Regions from separate parts of the Peribacillus sp. SIMBA_075 genome, predicted to be linked through region 1. Evidence: riboswitches for the same ligand, from Rfam matches in the RefSeq annotation. Region 1 holds a riboswitch; each other region holds the start of a gene.
What was found. A riboswitch is a leader RNA that binds a small molecule or an ion and turns the genes downstream of it on or off. The one in region 1 is predicted to bind preQ1.

Region 1 (5,655 bases):
GGAAATCAACTGTTACTGTAACTTTTACCATTATGCATCTTTCCTTTCTTGGTTCAGTAATGAGGTGGTTGTACCTACTTCTTTTATACCCGTGGGGGAAGACTTTTCAAACATTGCGAAGTAGCAAGTGTGGGGATTTAATATTCAAAATTATCTGATATTTTTAAGGGGATGTCAACACTTTTTTTGACAGACTCCATTTCCTTATTTATTTTTAGGCTGTTTTCACATACTTTGTTGCTATTTACCAGGTAGTGAGTTGTGGTTGATTTCCCCTCCAGATGCTCGCTTTCCTTGGTGCGGGCGGTGAGCCTCCTCGGCGTAAACGCCTGTGGGGTCTCACCTGTCCCGCTGCTCCCGCAGGAGTCTCGCACTTCTGCTCCAATCAACCTTAAATAGTTTCGTTTTAAAAACAACAATCTTTACGAAAAGAGCCTATTTTTATGTGTACAAGGCTTGTGTATTGGGGTCAGACCATACCCTTTTTTGCGGCTATATAAAGACGACCTGGCTTGTGTGCGCATAACAGCCAGGTTGTTTTTGTAAAATTAACTATTCATATTTTCGTTAAGATAATTCCGATTAATGCTGCAAGTACGCCGGCAATTTGATAGGATTTAAGTTTTTCTTTGAATAAATAACAACCAGCGAATACGACAACTAAACAGTTCAGGCTGACGACAGGAAAGATGATGCTGGCGATTCCAGTATTTAATGCAAAGAAATAACATCCATAGGCTATGATGCTTAATAACCCTACGAGTGATCCAATTTTCACTTCCATTAACTTAATCTTCTCATTCTTGATGGCTAATGCCGAAATGAGATAAAGTGTTCCGCCACCATACATTGATACTAGGATATCAAGGGAGTTTAAATGAAGACGGGTTGATGTCGTCATTAAGATACCTAGCACACCAAATGAGAAAATCGCGAATAATGTGTGCATCATCCAAGGTAAATATTGATGATTGCCCTTAGCATTAGGTGTATACTGAATGACAAGGGTAGCGAGCAGCATGCAGACAATTCCGCTCCACTGCAGTGAAGAAATATGCTCATGAAAAATTAATGCAGCACAGAGGATGGGAAATATTGCATTTGCCGCAATCAGTGGTGATGTCAAACTTGCCGGTCCTTTTTCAAAGGCACTTGCCATCTGGATATTACCGTTAGCGTTCAGTATACCAATGGCTCCACCAAGCAAGATGGATGGCCAGTTAGTAGTCAAGCCATCTACAAATCCGCTATATAAAAGTGACATGATGAAGGCGGTAAAATAAAAGAAAAATTGGATATGTACCTTTGAGTAACCCTTTCCGTTACTCCATTTAAAAATGCTGTTATTGATTCCGAAACATAAACTGGTGATAAGAGCCGCAAAAATCCACATTGCTTTAATCTCTTCCTTCATGTAGGATAAACTTCTTCTACATTTTAAGCCGAATACGTGTAGGAATCAAACTTAAATAAAAAGTAGATTGACAGATTAGATTTTTTTTTCTATATTTACTATGACAATTTTAAATATTTCCCGATAAACGGGAGAGGTTCATAGCTTCACCCTCTTAAAAAAACTATGGCTTTGATTATTTTTTTGCGAATCAACCATATCTTTGAGGAGATATGGTTTTTGTTATATAGAGGCCCATTTTATGAATCTCCCCTGACAAACGTGGATGAGGAGGACTTTTTATGTCTGGAAGAAAAGAAGAAGAATTAAAAAAAGATATCACACTGCTTGGGAATCAAGGGACAAAATATACATTTGACTATGCGCCTGAAATTCTGGAATCATTCGATAACAAGCATCCGAACCGGGACTATTTCGTCAAATTCAATTGCCCGGAATTCACTAGCTTATGTCCAATAACGGGCCAGCCGGACTTTGCAACCATTTACATCAGCTATATTCCAAGTGTGAAGATGGTGGAAAGCAAGTCATTGAAACTTTATTTATTCAGCTTCCGTAATCATGGTGATTTCCATGAAGACTGCATGAACATCATCATGAATGATTTAATCGAGTTGATGGATCCCAAATATATTGAAGTCTGGGGCAAGTTTACACCTAGGGGCGGAATCTCCATCGATCCTTACACAAATTATGGTAAACCAGGTACAAAGTATGAGAAAATGGCGGATTACCGCTTGATGAATCATGACTTATACCCGGAAACGGTGGATAATCGCTAAAGATTAGAAAAAGACAACTGGCTTATGCCGTTGTCTTTTTTTGGTTTTTTGCTATTCTCATTCAGTAAACTCACTATTTTGTATTCTTTAAAAACACAAATGTCCTCCTGTGGAGGAATTAACACTTGATTGTTTCGTGAAAAAACGTAATAATAGGAAGAGTTAATTTTGACAGAATATTTTCAAAAATAGGGGATGTCGTGATGAAAGTTGCAAAGTTTGGCGGAAGTTCACTTGCGTCAGGTGAACAGGTGAAAAAGGTATTCGAAATTGTAGTTGCTGATCCAGAGAGGAAGATTGTTGTCGTTTCGGCTCCAGGGAAACGCAATTCAAATGATATAAAGGTGACGGATCTATTGATTGAGGCTGCGGAACAGCAGCTGCGCGGGGATAACGGAGAGCATTTGATAGAAGATGTGGTATCCCGCTATGCGAGCATTGCTGAAGAGCTGGATATATCCGAGGAGGTCATCACTGGGATTCATGGAAATCTAAAAGCACTGTTGCATGGAGACCAATCTAACCCGAAGCGCTATTTGGATGCTTTAATGGCCAGTGGCGAGGATAATAATGCTAAGCTGGTTGCAGGTTATTTTCAAAGCCGTGGTGTAGAGGCTCAGTATATAAATCCAAAGAAGGCTGGTTTGATCGTAACGGATGAAGATGGATTTACCCAGGTGATGCCAGAATCGTATGATCGGTTATATGCTCTACGTGATGAGCCAGGAATCGTAGTATTCCCAGGGTTCTTCGGATACACGTTAGATGGTGAGGTTTTAACATTCTCAAGAAGCGGTTCCGATATTACGGGTTCGATTCTTGCGAATGGGGTCAAAGCCGATTTGTATGAGAACTTTACGGACGTGGATGCCGTTTATGCGGTGAATCCAAATGTGGTTTCCAATCCGAAGGGAATCAGGGAATTGACCTATCGTGAAATGCGGGAGCTTTCTTATGCCGGTTTCTCGGTATTTCATGATGAGGCGCTGATTCCTGCATTCCGTGCGGGAATACCAGTCCATATACAAAATACAAACAATCCGGCTGCACAAGGGACCCGCATTGTAAGTTCACGGGATAATACGAATGGGCCAGTTATTGGGATTGCAAGTGATAAAGGATTTTGCAGTATTTACATTAGCAAATATTTGATGAACCGGGAAGTTGGTTTTGGCCGGAAACTGCTGCATATCCTTGAAGATTACGGAGTTTCGTATGAGCATATTCCATCAGGCATCGATGATGTGACACTTATTCTAAGGCAGGACCAGATGGAGGGTGAAACCGAGAAGCAAATCATTTCACGAATCAAGAAAGAGCTACATGCCGATGAGGTGAATGTGGAGCATGATCTTGCTTTGATCATGATTGTAGGTGAAGGAATGCGTCATAATGTCGGTACAACGGCAAGGGCGTCAAAAGCGCTGGCCGAAGCAAAGGTGAACATTGAAATGATCAACCAAGGCTCTTCGGAAGTAAGCATGATGTTCGGTGTGAAAGGGAACAGTGAAGAGACGGCCATTCAGGCCTTATATCACGAGTTTTTTTGAGTAAGAACGTTTAGGGACCTCCTTGAAAAGGGAGGTTTTTTTGGATATGAATTGTCCCCGCTAAGTTCAAATGAATAAAAGACGCGCTGAGGGTTCAGCGCGTCATGTTTAGTTCAGGACCCATTTGTCCTTTAAGAATAATATTCTTGAGACAACAAAGGGGAGGATGATCAAGATGACGAGGGAGCTGGCTGTAAGGAAGATATTCTGAATATCAATCACACCATATATCAATTCTTTAAAGAGTGCGAAGATGTTTAAAATCGGCAGCAGGAAGTGCTTGTTTGTTAACTCATGTAAACCTGTGCCTCCTAAAAACAATGTCGGCAAAATGACGAGCATGGTAATGGGCGATAAATAGTTAAACGTTCCCCTCTCATCTTTACCTTTAAAGGATCATGACGTTGTGGCACTGATAGGGAATGTCCTCGCAAATGCGATAGAAGCTGCTGCATCATGGCAGGAGGAAAGAAGGGAGATAGCCCAAATTACGCTCCATTTTTATAAACGGAGTGGTATGTACCTATTATCATGCAGTAACAGTTGTCTGCCAGTACCTAATCCCATTCTGGACGGACTGTTTGAAAAATACGGTCAAACCACGAAATGGGGGCAGCATGAAGGGATGGGTACGAAAATCATCGCTGATATCGTGAAAAAACATCAAGGGTATTTGGATTTCACCTATAAAAGTGAAGAATTCAACTTGAAAATTAAGGTGCCGGCTATTAAATAATCTTCTTTAAGGGGTTATTATAAGTGAAAAACAACATTTGCCTGCGTTTTGCTCTTAAATATAAAAGGAAAGCCTCCAAATAGAAGATTGGAGGCTTTCCTTTTATATCAGTCCATAATTGTCAGGAGTTGATCGATCGCGTTCCTTGGCCGTGGGGCAGGGATCATATCGGGATAGCCGACGTGAAGGCTGCCGACAATCTTCTCTCCGGGTTTCATGCCTAAAGCTTCACGAAACTCGATGCTGTGTATCATGCCGTATGTTTCCCATATCAGCCCGATTCCTTGTTCCCAGGCAAGCAGGCTGAAATTCTGGATCAAGGCACTTGTAGCCGCATAATCTTCTTCACGTGTCATAGGATTCGGATTCTCTTCCATGATCACCGCGACAAACATCGGTACATCTATAAGCTTATTATATCCTCGCTGTCCGGCTGCTTCTTTCTTTTCCGGGTCCTTCTCTTTGCCTGACATGAAAGCACGGGTTGCCTCTGCGAGTTTTAATCGGCTATCACCATGCACCACGACAAAGCGCCATGGTTGGGTAAGTTTATGGTTCGGTGCCCATGTCGAAGTTTCCAATAGTGATCGGATGGTATCAATAGGAACAGGAATGTCCTTAAATCGTTTGATGCTGCGCCGTTCTTTAATGATATCTTCAAGTTTCATGATCATCCTGCTCCTTTATATAAGTAAGTTTGTTAGTTTTTTTAAAAAAATAATCCCCGGCTGCCTAATATGCTTCCAACGTGAATAAATACTTGAATAAAGAGGGGGCAATATTCCAGTGAACTGCATTCGCTAATGAGCATATAAATTTTACTAGGCACAGAGAAGCCGGGGCGACATTGTATCTATGTACAATATCAAAAAGGTACGATATGAGATTATCGTAATTGTTTATCAAATTTCAGAGATTGATAATGAAATTGAAAATCATTATCAATTAGAATTGTCGCCTATTTCCTGTTTTTTGTCAAGGGTATTTATTAAAAAAATCAAGTTATTTACCAATCCTTTAAATCAGTTAAAATCTTTTAAATAATCTGTATAAAAATGTATAATGAGAGGTGAAAAGATGCTATCTACATATGAAGAATCGAAGGGTGTCATAGATGAAAAAACTGGCCTCATTTCTTAAGCCATACTGGCTCTTGATCATTCTTGCTTTATT
Region 2 (5,655 bases), on a different contig from region 1:
CAGGTATTACTTGTTCTAGCCATTATTGTTACGATGATGATACTCTACCGTTAAGGAGTCCTTCAAATGAAAAAGATGCACATCTATCTCATTCTGATCACGCTTGCGATTGTGACTGTCTTGTTTGTCATCGCCGGATTGATCTTTAAAAAAGAAGAAAATGAAAAGCAGCAGGGCTTAACCAATCAATACGACGTATCCGCCCAAGGAACAATTGCATACGTCACACACATTAAGGGGAAACCACAATTAAAGCTCTATAATCCTGCATTATCCATTGAAGAAAAAGTCCTTGAATTGAGCAACGATGAACAAATCCTTGACCCGACTTATTCCTACGAAGGGGATATACTTGCCTTTATCGTAGCTAAAAAGAACCAAGAAGAAGATTCAACCAGTTCCATTCACCTTTTTGATATGAAATCACAGAAAATCAGTGAATTATTCAAAGCAGACTTCCTGGTCACAGAACTCGATTTCACAAAAAGCGGCCGCTCTCTCTTTTATATCGGAGCCGGTACGTTTAAAAACTACTCGCCGATCACGGGTCCCCGCCCTCACGATCTCGATATTTACGAGTTTGATATAGAAAAAAAGGAGTCCATCCAACTAACCTCTTTTAAGAAATATGGTCTTAGTTCCCTAAATGTCTCCCTTGATGGAGAAGCCGCTTATTATCAAACCGATGATGACGCGGATGCTAAAACGGCTGATGATATTTTTGAAACGCATCAACGGATTTTCAAAGTGAAATTTGACAAATCAAGTGTCGAAACTGTCACAGATTCTAAACGTGATGTCGACATTTTTGATTTCACAATTACCCCTGATGAAAAAACGATGATTTTCCAGTCCATCTCCAATGAGCAATCAGGCAGTACCTATATTTATGAGCTATATAGCTATGACCTCAAAACCAAGACCGAAAAGCAGCTGACCCATCTTCAAGGATACACAGATCGCCCAGTCATCAGCAGCGATTCAAAAAATGTCTATTTTATGGTAGACAAGAAATTCGGCAAAAGCGATCCACAGTATCACCTATATAAAGTGGAGATTGATGGAGCCAACCCCGAAGAAATTTTGTTGCCTAATTAATAAAAAAAGGATTCCCGCACCAATTATTGACGGTGCCAGAATCCTTTTTTTATGGGGTTACTCGTGAATTTGGACTGTTTACTCGTAAGTTTCGCACATTTACTCGTGAATTCATGCTACACTCCTGGTTTCGCGCTGTTTATTCGTGGGTTCGGCTATTTACTCGTGAATTTTGCACATTTACTCGTGAATTCCGCACGTTTACTCGTGAATTTCGCGCGTTTACTCGTGAATTTCGCACGTTTACTCGTGAATTCATGCTACACTCTTGATTTCGCGCTGTTTATTCGTGAGTTCGGCTATTTACTCGTGGGTTTCGCACGTTTACTCGTGAGTTTTGCACATTTACTCGTGAATTCATGCTACATTCTTGATTTCGCGCTGTTTATTCGTGGGTTCGGCTTGTTTACGTGAGTTTTGCACGTTTACTCGTGAATTCCGCACATTTACTCGTCAATTCATGCTACACTCTTGATTTCGCGCTGTTTATTCGTGGGTTCGGCTATTTACTCGTGAATTTTGCACATTTACTCGTGAATTCCGCACGTTTACTCGTGAATTCATGCTACACTCCTGGTTTCGCGCTGTTTATTCGTGGGTTCGGCTTGTTTACGTGAGTTTCGCACATTTACTCGTGAGTTTGGACTATTTACTCGTGAATTTCGCACTTTTACTCGTGGGTTTCGCACGTTTACTCGTGAGTTTTGCACATTTACTCGTGAATTCATGCTACATTCTTGATTTCGCGCTGTTTATTCGTGGGTTCGGCTTGTTTACTCGTGGGTTTCGCACGTTTACTCGTGAATTCATGCTACACTCTTGATTTCGCGCTGTTTACTCGTGGGGTTCGGCTATTTACTCGTGAGTTTTGCACGGTTACTCGTGAGTTTCGCACATTTACTCGTGAGTTTCGCACGTTTACTCGTGAATTCATGCTACACTCTTGATTTCGCGCTGTTTACTCGTGGGGTTCGGCTATTTACTCGTAAGTTTTGCACGTTTACTCGTGAATTCCGCACATTTACTCGTGAGTTTCGCACGTTTACTCGTGAATTCATGCTACACTCTTGATTTCGCGGTGTTTACTCGTGGGTTACTCCAGTCACGCAAAAAAAGGACCTAATTTGGCCCTTTTTTGTCTATTCCCTTATGTTTCCGATAATTGGCGCAGGAGAGCTTCATACATTCCCCCTTGACATGCGGACCATATTTTTCGCGAAAGGCCTCGAGGCAATAGCATTTATCTTCTTCCTTTTTGGTTCCATCCATCGGTGCATCCCTCCTAGAATTCAACCGGAGACTACGCGCTTTTCCAGTCTTACGTTGATTCGTCCCAACAGTACGGCACCGATAGACTGAATGACTGTTTTAACGATGATTTGGCCGATAATCGCAGCGGGTACGGCTTCCCATGGCAATATATTGGCACCTAGTGGACTTAGGCCAATCACGACAAATATCACCGAATCGAAAAACCCTCCAACGATCCCGCTGTAAAATACCCTCCAACTCATCGGGAGCTTTAACCGGGTATAAATTTCCGTATCCGCTGTTTCTGCCACCACGAACGATAATGCGGAAGCAAATACAATCAATAACGTATCTCCTAATAAAAATGAAACACATGCAGATAAAATAAGTGCGGTGACGATACACATATAGGTTTTCGCACGGCCGAATTTATTCTGGACCAGATCTCGAAAGATGAAGGTTCCTCCGATGAGCAATGTACCCATCGGAATGATGAACATTCCCAAATGTAATGGATCAAAAGCTGCTGTAACCACATTCGCCGTGACGATGGATACTAAATAAAATAGAATTCTTAACATTTAATTCATTCTCCTTATACAGAAAAAACAGCACCCTAAGAAAGAGCACTGTTCCCCTTAGTTTTTTTGAGAGGGTAGCTAGAACCTCTTCCGCCGGAGCGGATTATCATTTCCTTATTTATCGTAGCTTGAAAACGGTTGGAAATCAAGAAGTTTCCATATGGCCTGATCCTAAAATGTATTCAAGCTTATATCCTTTCAATAATCGCCTTATGATTTCGTTTTGGTCACTGGGAATGGTGCGAATCCACGGATTTCATTTACAGACTCGATAAGCCAATATCCGCTTTGCCAAAGCTTAACACTTAGCAAATGTTCCTCTGATTTTAAGGCTTTTGCCGATTCCTGTCGCAGAAAACTGCTTGACCGGCTGTATATAAAAAGCAGACAATCATTGATAGAGCTATGATACGATTTTGATATTGCAACCCTTATTGTTTTTATTCGGCACGGACTTGATAAGGAACCCTAGAAGTATAAACGCGAGGAGGAAAAAGAATAATGAAAAAACCAACGTTTGTCTATCCTATTTATATCGCAACCACACCAGAGAAGCTTTGGGAAGCCCTAACGAGTGGCGAATTCACAAAAAAATATCACTTTGGATGTCAAATCAAGTCATCCTTTCAAGAAGGCGCAACCGTTACATATTTGCTGGAAGATGGACGAATCACTGATCATGGAAATGTACTTAAGTGTGAGCCGCTGCAACTGCTCTCTTTTACATGGAACACGATAGGAGACGAAACACCCCGCGAGGATCCTGCTCGGGTCACTTTTCAACTGCAGCCAATGGATGATTCTACTGTAAAGTTAACACTTACGCATGAAGAGCTACTGGAGACCGATTTCGTATATGGTGACAATACCTTTAAGGGCATAAATAATGGATGGCCAGCTATTCTATGTAACCTGAAGAGCTTGCTTGAAACTGGACGGACCTTGCCGCCAATATATGTAGATCGGGTTAATTAGGTGTTAGTGGGAACTTATTTAAACATATCGAAAGTGAGCTGATATAGTATGGATACTCAAATAACTACGAAATTTAAAATAGGCAAGCCAACTAATGAGGTGTTTGAAGCCATAGTAACCCCTGAAAAAATCGGAAATTTCTGGTTCTCATCGAGTTCTGAAAGATGGGAGCAAGGCAGGACGCTTACATTGAGATATAACGAATACGATGCTGAAGTGGTTATACATGTATTAGAAGTCGAGGAAAATAGGAAAATCGTGTATTCGTGGGGAGGCAACGCCCAAGAAACGGTCGTTACAATTACATTAAAAGAGCTGAATAATACAAGTTCAATTATTGAAGTAAACGAATCAGGTTTGAAGGAAGACGACCCTGACATAATAAAAAAAATGATAGGACAAAAAGAGGGGTGGGTGTATACTTTAACCTGTTTAAAGGGTTATTTAGAAAATGGCGTTACTAATTTGAGAGCGTCATTAATTTTTTAAGGTGCTGGTTCAGCTGAAAAAAGATCTCCAAAACCGGCAGTTGGGCATGCCGCCTGCCAGAACAATAAAACTGACAATATTTAACTATGTTGTACCTGTTAAGCCTTTACGATTTAATGATGTTCGAATATCGATAAAATGCCACCACTCGAATATCAAGTTAAAAGAAAGCGGCTTACAAGTCGTCGATAGTCTATATAAATTTACGGGTAATGTTTCCGGGAAAAACTCAAGGATGGATTCCGTGAGTTTTTCCCTTTCTGTTTGGTTTGACGCGAAATTCAATCGGAAATCACCTTTAGATACATGCCCTTCGAAGCTTTTTCATAGGCTTCAATTCCCATGTTCTTCACTTTTTCGGATAAACTGGATGTCTCACCACTTGGGTTCCTTGAATGATGGAAGGATCCATCAGGCGCACTTTATTTTTCCGATGTAAATCATAGTCCAATTGATCTTCTTTCACCTTTACGTTACCATGGATCCTTTTTAACAGATTTTGCACTTCATCGTCTTCAGTGGAGCTTAACAAGGATATGACTTCTTCATCTGTACCAAGTAAGTCATCATGGCTGATCAGGTTTTTAGCCAAAGCCAATTTTAACGTCTTTGCCAAGATATCATAGCCATATATATTAAGTGGGTTCATGAAAAAATCAATAACTTCACTGTAATACGTTTTCACAAACCATTCCGCCGAATCAATATTATCCAGATACATTCTTCCATTTACTATGATTACATGATCAAGAAAGTCATGAACGGATTCAAGTGTGATATATCCATACTGATGCATATCCCGGAGAGTATAATCCACCCGATCGGCACATAACCCAGGTGCTGGCTGTTCAAGCATTTCCCATTTTGATTGAACAATAATTTTACAATCATATCCATATTTCTTCAATATAAATGGGATTTCAGATTCCATAATGACATGATCATATATCTTTTCATGATAATCTTCATCCATACAATCCAGAACGAAATCTATAACATGTGAGAATGCAGTATGGGATACGTCATGCAGTAAGCCCGCGATTGTTCCTCTAATGAACCGCTAAACGCCTTTATTAACAACATCACACCAATTGAATGGTCAAATCGTGTGACATTCCACTTCTCATTAACTAAATAACTTGCCCCACCCTGATGTATTCCCTTCAATCTTTGGACCGGTTTGCTTACTATCAGCTCTTCCAGAACTCCCTCTACAATGTGTTTCCCATAGATACTATCCGAAACTAGCAATAACTGCCTC
Region 3 (5,655 bases), on a different contig from region 1:
TCGATGATATCATCATGTCGGAAAATGACCCTTCTCAAAAAATCGAAAAGATTTTATTATGCTTCATTGAGTTTGGTTTAACACAACAGAATCATTATTCCATCATGTTTTTATCCAAGGAAAAAGAAATTCAGCAGTTGCTTCAATTCGATTCTAATAAAACCTATGAAAAGCTAATCCAATCCTTGACAGAATTAACCGACAACAAACTGAATCCTGCATCCATATGGTCCATTTTCCTTTCTCTTCACGGATTCATAACTTTTTATATCAATTCTGAACTATCCTATCCAGATGTAAAAGGTTTAGCTTATTTTCACGTGAAAAATATCATCAAGAACATTGTTTGATTTTTCACTAAAATTATTGACCAATGGTTAATTAAGTTTTGGGAGGTTGGAAAATGGTAAAGAAATTCCTTCATATCGAAGGACTCATGGTCCTTTTAGCGATGATTTACATCTATTCGTTATATGAATTCAGCTGGTGGATTTTCCTTTTATTTATTTTATCGCCTGATGTTTCCATGTTGGCCTATCTGATTGATGATCGAGTTGGAGCAAAGGTTTATAACCTATTTCACACTTATACCCTGTCCATTTTCATGATTTTGCTAGCCATTTTTCTAAAGTCAGATGCGCTTATGATGATCGGGTCAATTTGGACCGCACATATTGGAATGGATCGGTTATTTGGGTATGGCCTTAAATACACATCAGCCTTCAAAGCTACACACCTTCAAAAGGTATAGGTAGCTTTCCATATGTAAAAGGCAGTGTGATTACGCATCACACCGCCTTCTGTCTCAGATCTTTACACGCCTCGCTTGTTGCCCCATATATAGGTATGAAGCTGTGGCAGCACTTTCACATCATTCAATTCATCATCGGCTATCACTTTATCAATTAGCTCCTCGTATTTCCTCAAAAGCCCGCTGATCAATTGACGATCATCCGCCGTACTGCTGTCGTCATTGCCGACCTGCAGATAAAAAGGAATATCGGGGTAGCGGCCATGTACATTTTTAGCATATTGATAATCCTCTTCGTTAAAGACGACTACCTTCAATGAGACATGGTTTTCAGGGTTTCGATTGGCAAGGTTCGATATGATTTGGTCGAGCACCGTAAAGTCCGTGTTCATTTTTGAACTCGGCGGCTTAGGAGAAATAGTCAATTCATCAATATCGAGAAACCAATCCTGCCATCTGCTCCCTTGTGTTTCGACACCTATTTTCATTTTATTTTCATGTAGGATCGCTACCAGGCTGTTTAAGTTTTTCAGCAGTGCCGGGTTTCCGCCTGATATCGTCACGAAGGAAAAACCGGCACCCCCAATCCGCTTCAGCTCATCCCATATTTCCTCGGCAGTCATTTGGACGGTATCTTCCTTACCGGTTCCATCCCAAGTAAATGCGGAATCACACCAGGCACATGAATAATCGCAGCCAGCCGTCCGAACGAACATGGTTTTTTGGCCAATGACCATTCCCTCACCTTGGATGGTCGGTCCGAAGATTTCCATAACCGGGAGTTTACTCACTTTCCATCCACTCCCGTCTGGCTTCGGCATAGCTTGTCGGCGTTTCGTATAGTCGAACGAATTCGACCCTAGCACCCTCATATTCCTTTAATGAAAGGGCTTCGGCCATTTTTTCATAAATCCAGACAACCATATTTTCAGCCGTAGTGTTCATGAGCGGCAAGGTTTCATTCAAATAACGATGATCAAGGTGGATTTCAATTTCATTTTTCCATATATCCTTGATGTCCCCGAAATCTATCATCAAACCGCGTGAATCCGTATACCCGCTCAATCCGAAAATGACCTTATACGTATGGCCATGCAAGTTCTTGCATTTTCCTTCATAGTCATGTAGATGGTGTGCTGCGTCAAAGGTAAATTCCTTACTGACCATGACCCTTTTAGTTGTATATTTCAATTGGCTGCGCTGAATATCTTGATCTATTTTTTGGAGTTTATCTACTATAGTAAAACCGTACATCACGAAAGCACCTTCCGTCTGCTTACATAGTCATCCAATCCTTTTTTCCGCAACTTACATGCCGGACAATCTCCACAGCCGTCTGATATGATTCCGTTATAGCAAGTCAGGGTCTTTTCGCGGACAAAGTCGAACGCGCCAAGCTGATCGGCAAGTTCCCATGTTTCCTCTTTATTAAGCCACATAAGCGGCGTATCAATCACGAATGACTGGTCCATCGACAAGTTCAAGGTCACATTCAACGATTTAATGAATACATCCCGGCAGTCCGGATATCCGCTGAAATCCGTTTCACAGACACCGGTGACAATATGTTTAGCGCCAAGCTGACTGGCCAACACTCCGGCAAACGATAGGAACAGTAAATTCCGCCCTGGTACGAACGTCGACGGCAATTCCCCGTCTTCCCCGTCCTCCACTGCAATGTCACTTCTCGTCAAAGCATTCGGTGCCAGTTGGTTCAGCAGCGACATGTCAAGGATATGATGGTTCACGCCCAATTCCTTGGCAATCTCTTGAGCGCATTCGATTTCCAAGCTGTGCCGCTGATTATAATCAAACGTCACCGCTTCCACTTCCTCATATCTCTCCATCGCCCAGAACAGGCACGTCGTACTGTCCTGACCTCCGCTAAACACAACCACTGCCTTTTCTTTCTTCTTCATTTCTATAAAACTCCTTTTTACGGAAAAAAACAGCACCCTAAGAAAAGAGCACTGTTTCTCCTTAGTTTTTTTGAGAGGGTAGCTAGAACCTCTTCCGCCATAACGCGGAATATTATATTTTTCCAAGTCAATAGTAACTTGAAAACGAGAAGAAATCAAGATGTTTGGATTATGGAAAATCACACCTAACGGAAAACTTGGTTATCTTCTCATCTGCTTAAATAACCCATTATTTATCCGATAAAAAAAGAGGGAATAAAATATCGATAAAGGGGTTCATTAATTTGAAAAGTATTAAAGGAAAGATATTGGCAGCATTTTCACTCATCATATCTTTGTGTATCATCTTAGGAGCATTTAATATTTATAGCAGCAATAAGTCACTTGTACATTCCAAAGATATCATTAGCCAAAAATTGCCGATTCTAATTGATGAAGAACAACTACTCAATAATGTTGCACAAAGAAGCGCACTCGCAAGAGGCTATATTCTATATGGCGACGAAAGTAATAAAGAGAAGTTCTTAAAATATACCGAAGAAAGCAAAGTCATTCAGGAGGATCTATTAGCCTAAAGTGATTCTGAAAAAACGAAGGAATTGATTGAGAAAAGCGTGGATTGGAGAACGATTATTATAGACCGCGTATTTACACAATATGATCAAGGAAATGAAGAACGTGCTATAGAAATACTAAAGGATGAAGTTGCACCAATAAGCAATGAATTGATGGATGGGTTTAGAGAGCTGGCTTCCGAACGCGAAAAAACGATTGTCGATTTAGGTGAAACCGTCATCGCAAGCGGGAAATCGGTTAAGTCTACAAGTATCATCATATCCATTGCGGCAGTCCTTATCGGCCTTGTGCTTGCACTTGTGACTGCAAACCTCATTACCACCCCCCTCCTTAAAGTCAGGGACAGGATGAAAATGGTTGCTGACGGAAAACTGAATCATGAGCCCCTGGAGCAAAAGTCAAATGATGAAATGGGTGAATTAACGGTATCCGCCAACCAAATGCAGAAAAACCTTCGTGATACGATCGAAAAAATGCTGGTTGTATCCGAATCCGTTTCCAACCAAAGCGAGGATCTGACTCAATCGGCAAATGAAGTGCAACAGGGCAGCAAACAGATTGCGGCTACCATGTACGAACTTTCGGAAGGCTTGGACTCACAAGCCAACCGGGCAGCTGAAATGGTCCGCATGATGGATGATTTCACCGGCAAGATCGAGCAGGCCCATCTTGAAGGAATGGAAGTATCGCAAAGTTCGACCGAGATCCTATCCTTGACCAAGGAGGGCACCACTTTAATGCGCAGTTCGGTCCAACAAATGCAAATGATTGACGGAATTGTCAAAAATGCCGTCGGGCAAGTGAAAAGGCTCGATTCTCAATCACAGGAAATCTCACAGCTTGTGCAGGTCATCAAAGATATATCCAATCAAACCAACCTATTGGCGCTGAATGCAGCCATAGAAGCTGCACGCGCTGGTGAACATGGCAAGGGCTTCGCCGTCGTCGCAGCTGAAGTGCGGAAACTCGCTGAAGGGGTCACACAATCCGTTGGGGATATCACCGATATTGTCACCGCTATTCAAACAGATTCAAAAACGGTCGTCCACTCCCTGGAAGATAGTTATACACAGGTGGATGAAGGCACGAAACAGATTACGCTCACCGGCCAAACCTTTGAAACAATCAATCACTCTGTCGGGAATATGGGAATGAAAATACAGCATATTACAGCTGAATTGAACTATATCTCCAAAAATAGTAAAGAAATCAATCAGGCCATCGAAGATATCGCAGCCGTAACTGAAGAGTCCGCGGCAGGAATCGAACAAGTTTCTGCCTCCGCTCAACAATCCAGCTCTTCGATGGATGAAGTCACGAATCATGCCTGTGAACTCGCATCTTCCGCTGAACTGCTAACCGAACAGGTCAAGAAATTCCAATTATGATACTAGAAAATTTCCCGTCACTTGAACGCGGGAAATTTTCTTTTTCTCCCCTTCATTGTTTCGTTTTCGTGTATTTGGGGTATAAAAGACTATACGCATTAATCATCATGAAAAGTTAATAATCATAAAAAGAAAAATCTATCAAAAGGGTTGGAAGTGAATATTTTCTTTTGTTTTCAGAATATTTAGTGTATAATGAATTTATTAGGAATATTCTTACTGAAATACTTCTCACTCCCAATACCCACTTACTGGAAATCACCAGTACAAGAACTCACTTGATCCAGCATTTCATTTCAACCCAATGCACGGGCCCTTATACTCAGTAAGGTTCATTGCACGCTTTCTTGCAAACCAAACAATTCACAACTTTTTTCACACAAAAAGCATAATTTTCACTCCAAAATTGTAAAAAAAGGTTAAATTTCACCAACAATGTGTTACTATTAAACCAAGACCTTTTAACCCCATAAGGAGGAATTCATATGAAACGTTTTTTCAAATTCATGGCAGATTTTAACGAAAGAAAAGCACTAGATCGGAAAAACAACAAATTCTTTCGCAAAGAATACGAAAATTATATGAAGATGAATTCTGAAAATCAAGGTAGGAGGAGATTAGCTCCTAGACTTTATGTGATTGAAGGCGGTAAAAAAGGCCCCAACATTGAAATTTCTGACAGAAAAAAATCCAGTTAACCTGATTCCTTCAAAAAATAAGCTACTAATGTTGTAGTTTATACCCTACAAACGTCGCATTCTCCATGATAAACGGAGATTCATTACCCAAATCATTCTTTTAAAATATAAAAGCCGAAAGCTCAGATATACTTCTGAGCTTTTTTTATTTTTCTTTTTTCTATTAACACTATATTAATAGAAGTAACTAGGTATTTTTTAAATAAATTGGATTAACCTTAGTTTATTTCATGTTTTAGGTAAAAGTCACAATATAGGCCCACGGGTATTTTTCTAGAAAAATACCCAAAACTTACAAAAAAAGAGATGTGTTCTTTTACTCA

Region 2: linked by a shared signal. The riboswitch ahead of SB775_RS22920 (VUT family protein) and the one ahead of queF (preQ(1) synthase) in region 1 are both predicted to bind preQ1.
Region 3: linked by a shared signal. The riboswitch ahead of queC (7-cyano-7-deazaguanine synthase QueC) and the one ahead of queF (preQ(1) synthase) in region 1 are both predicted to bind preQ1.

What each region holds. Positions count from the first base shown of each region.
Region 1 covers NZ_JAWRYN010000009.1:99,442-105,096, forward strand. The annotation lists gene SB775_RS09825 (BA3454 family stress response protein) at 1-31, opposite strand, end outside; gene SB775_RS09830 (EamA family transporter) at 557-1,414, opposite strand; PreQ1 riboswitch class I at 1,542-1,587, shown strand; gene queF (preQ(1) synthase) at 1,696-2,196, shown strand; gene SB775_RS09840 (aspartate kinase) at 2,400-3,746, shown strand; gene SB775_RS09845 (GHKL domain-containing protein) at 4,153-4,482, shown strand; gene SB775_RS09850 (nitroreductase family protein) at 4,590-5,156, opposite strand; gene SB775_RS09855 (ABC transporter ATP-binding protein) at 5,597-5,655, shown strand, end outside.
Region 2 covers NZ_JAWRYN010000046.1:12,433-18,087, forward strand. The annotation lists gene SB775_RS22885 (permease prefix domain 1-containing protein) at 1-54, shown strand, start outside; gene SB775_RS22890 (TolB family protein) at 67-1,098, shown strand; gene SB775_RS22895 (hypothetical protein) at 1,162-1,512, shown strand; gene SB775_RS22900 (hypothetical protein) at 1,509-1,715, shown strand; gene SB775_RS22905 (hypothetical protein) at 1,712-1,921, shown strand; gene SB775_RS22910 (hypothetical protein) at 1,918-2,169, shown strand; gene SB775_RS22915 (hypothetical protein) at 2,218-2,367, opposite strand; gene SB775_RS22920 (VUT family protein) at 2,388-2,930, opposite strand; PreQ1 riboswitch class I at 2,982-3,024, opposite strand; gene SB775_RS22925 (SRPBCC family protein) at 3,432-3,905, shown strand; gene SB775_RS22930 (SRPBCC family protein) at 3,954-4,394, shown strand; partial or broken gene SB775_RS22935 (HD domain-containing protein) at 4,676-5,645, opposite strand.
Region 3 covers NZ_JAWRYN010000046.1:18,861-24,515, forward strand. The annotation lists gene SB775_RS22945 (TetR/AcrR family transcriptional regulator) at 1-350, shown strand, start outside; gene SB775_RS22950 (DUF4260 domain-containing protein) at 404-751, shown strand; gene queE (7-carboxy-7-deazaguanine synthase QueE) at 814-1,542, opposite strand; gene queD (6-carboxytetrahydropterin synthase QueD) at 1,535-2,005, opposite strand; gene queC (7-cyano-7-deazaguanine synthase QueC) at 2,005-2,670, opposite strand; PreQ1 riboswitch class I at 2,726-2,768, opposite strand; gene SB775_RS22970 (CHASE3 domain-containing protein) at 2,955-3,245, shown strand; gene SB775_RS22975 (methyl-accepting chemotaxis protein) at 3,270-4,634, shown strand; gene SB775_RS22980 (hypothetical protein) at 5,120-5,332, shown strand.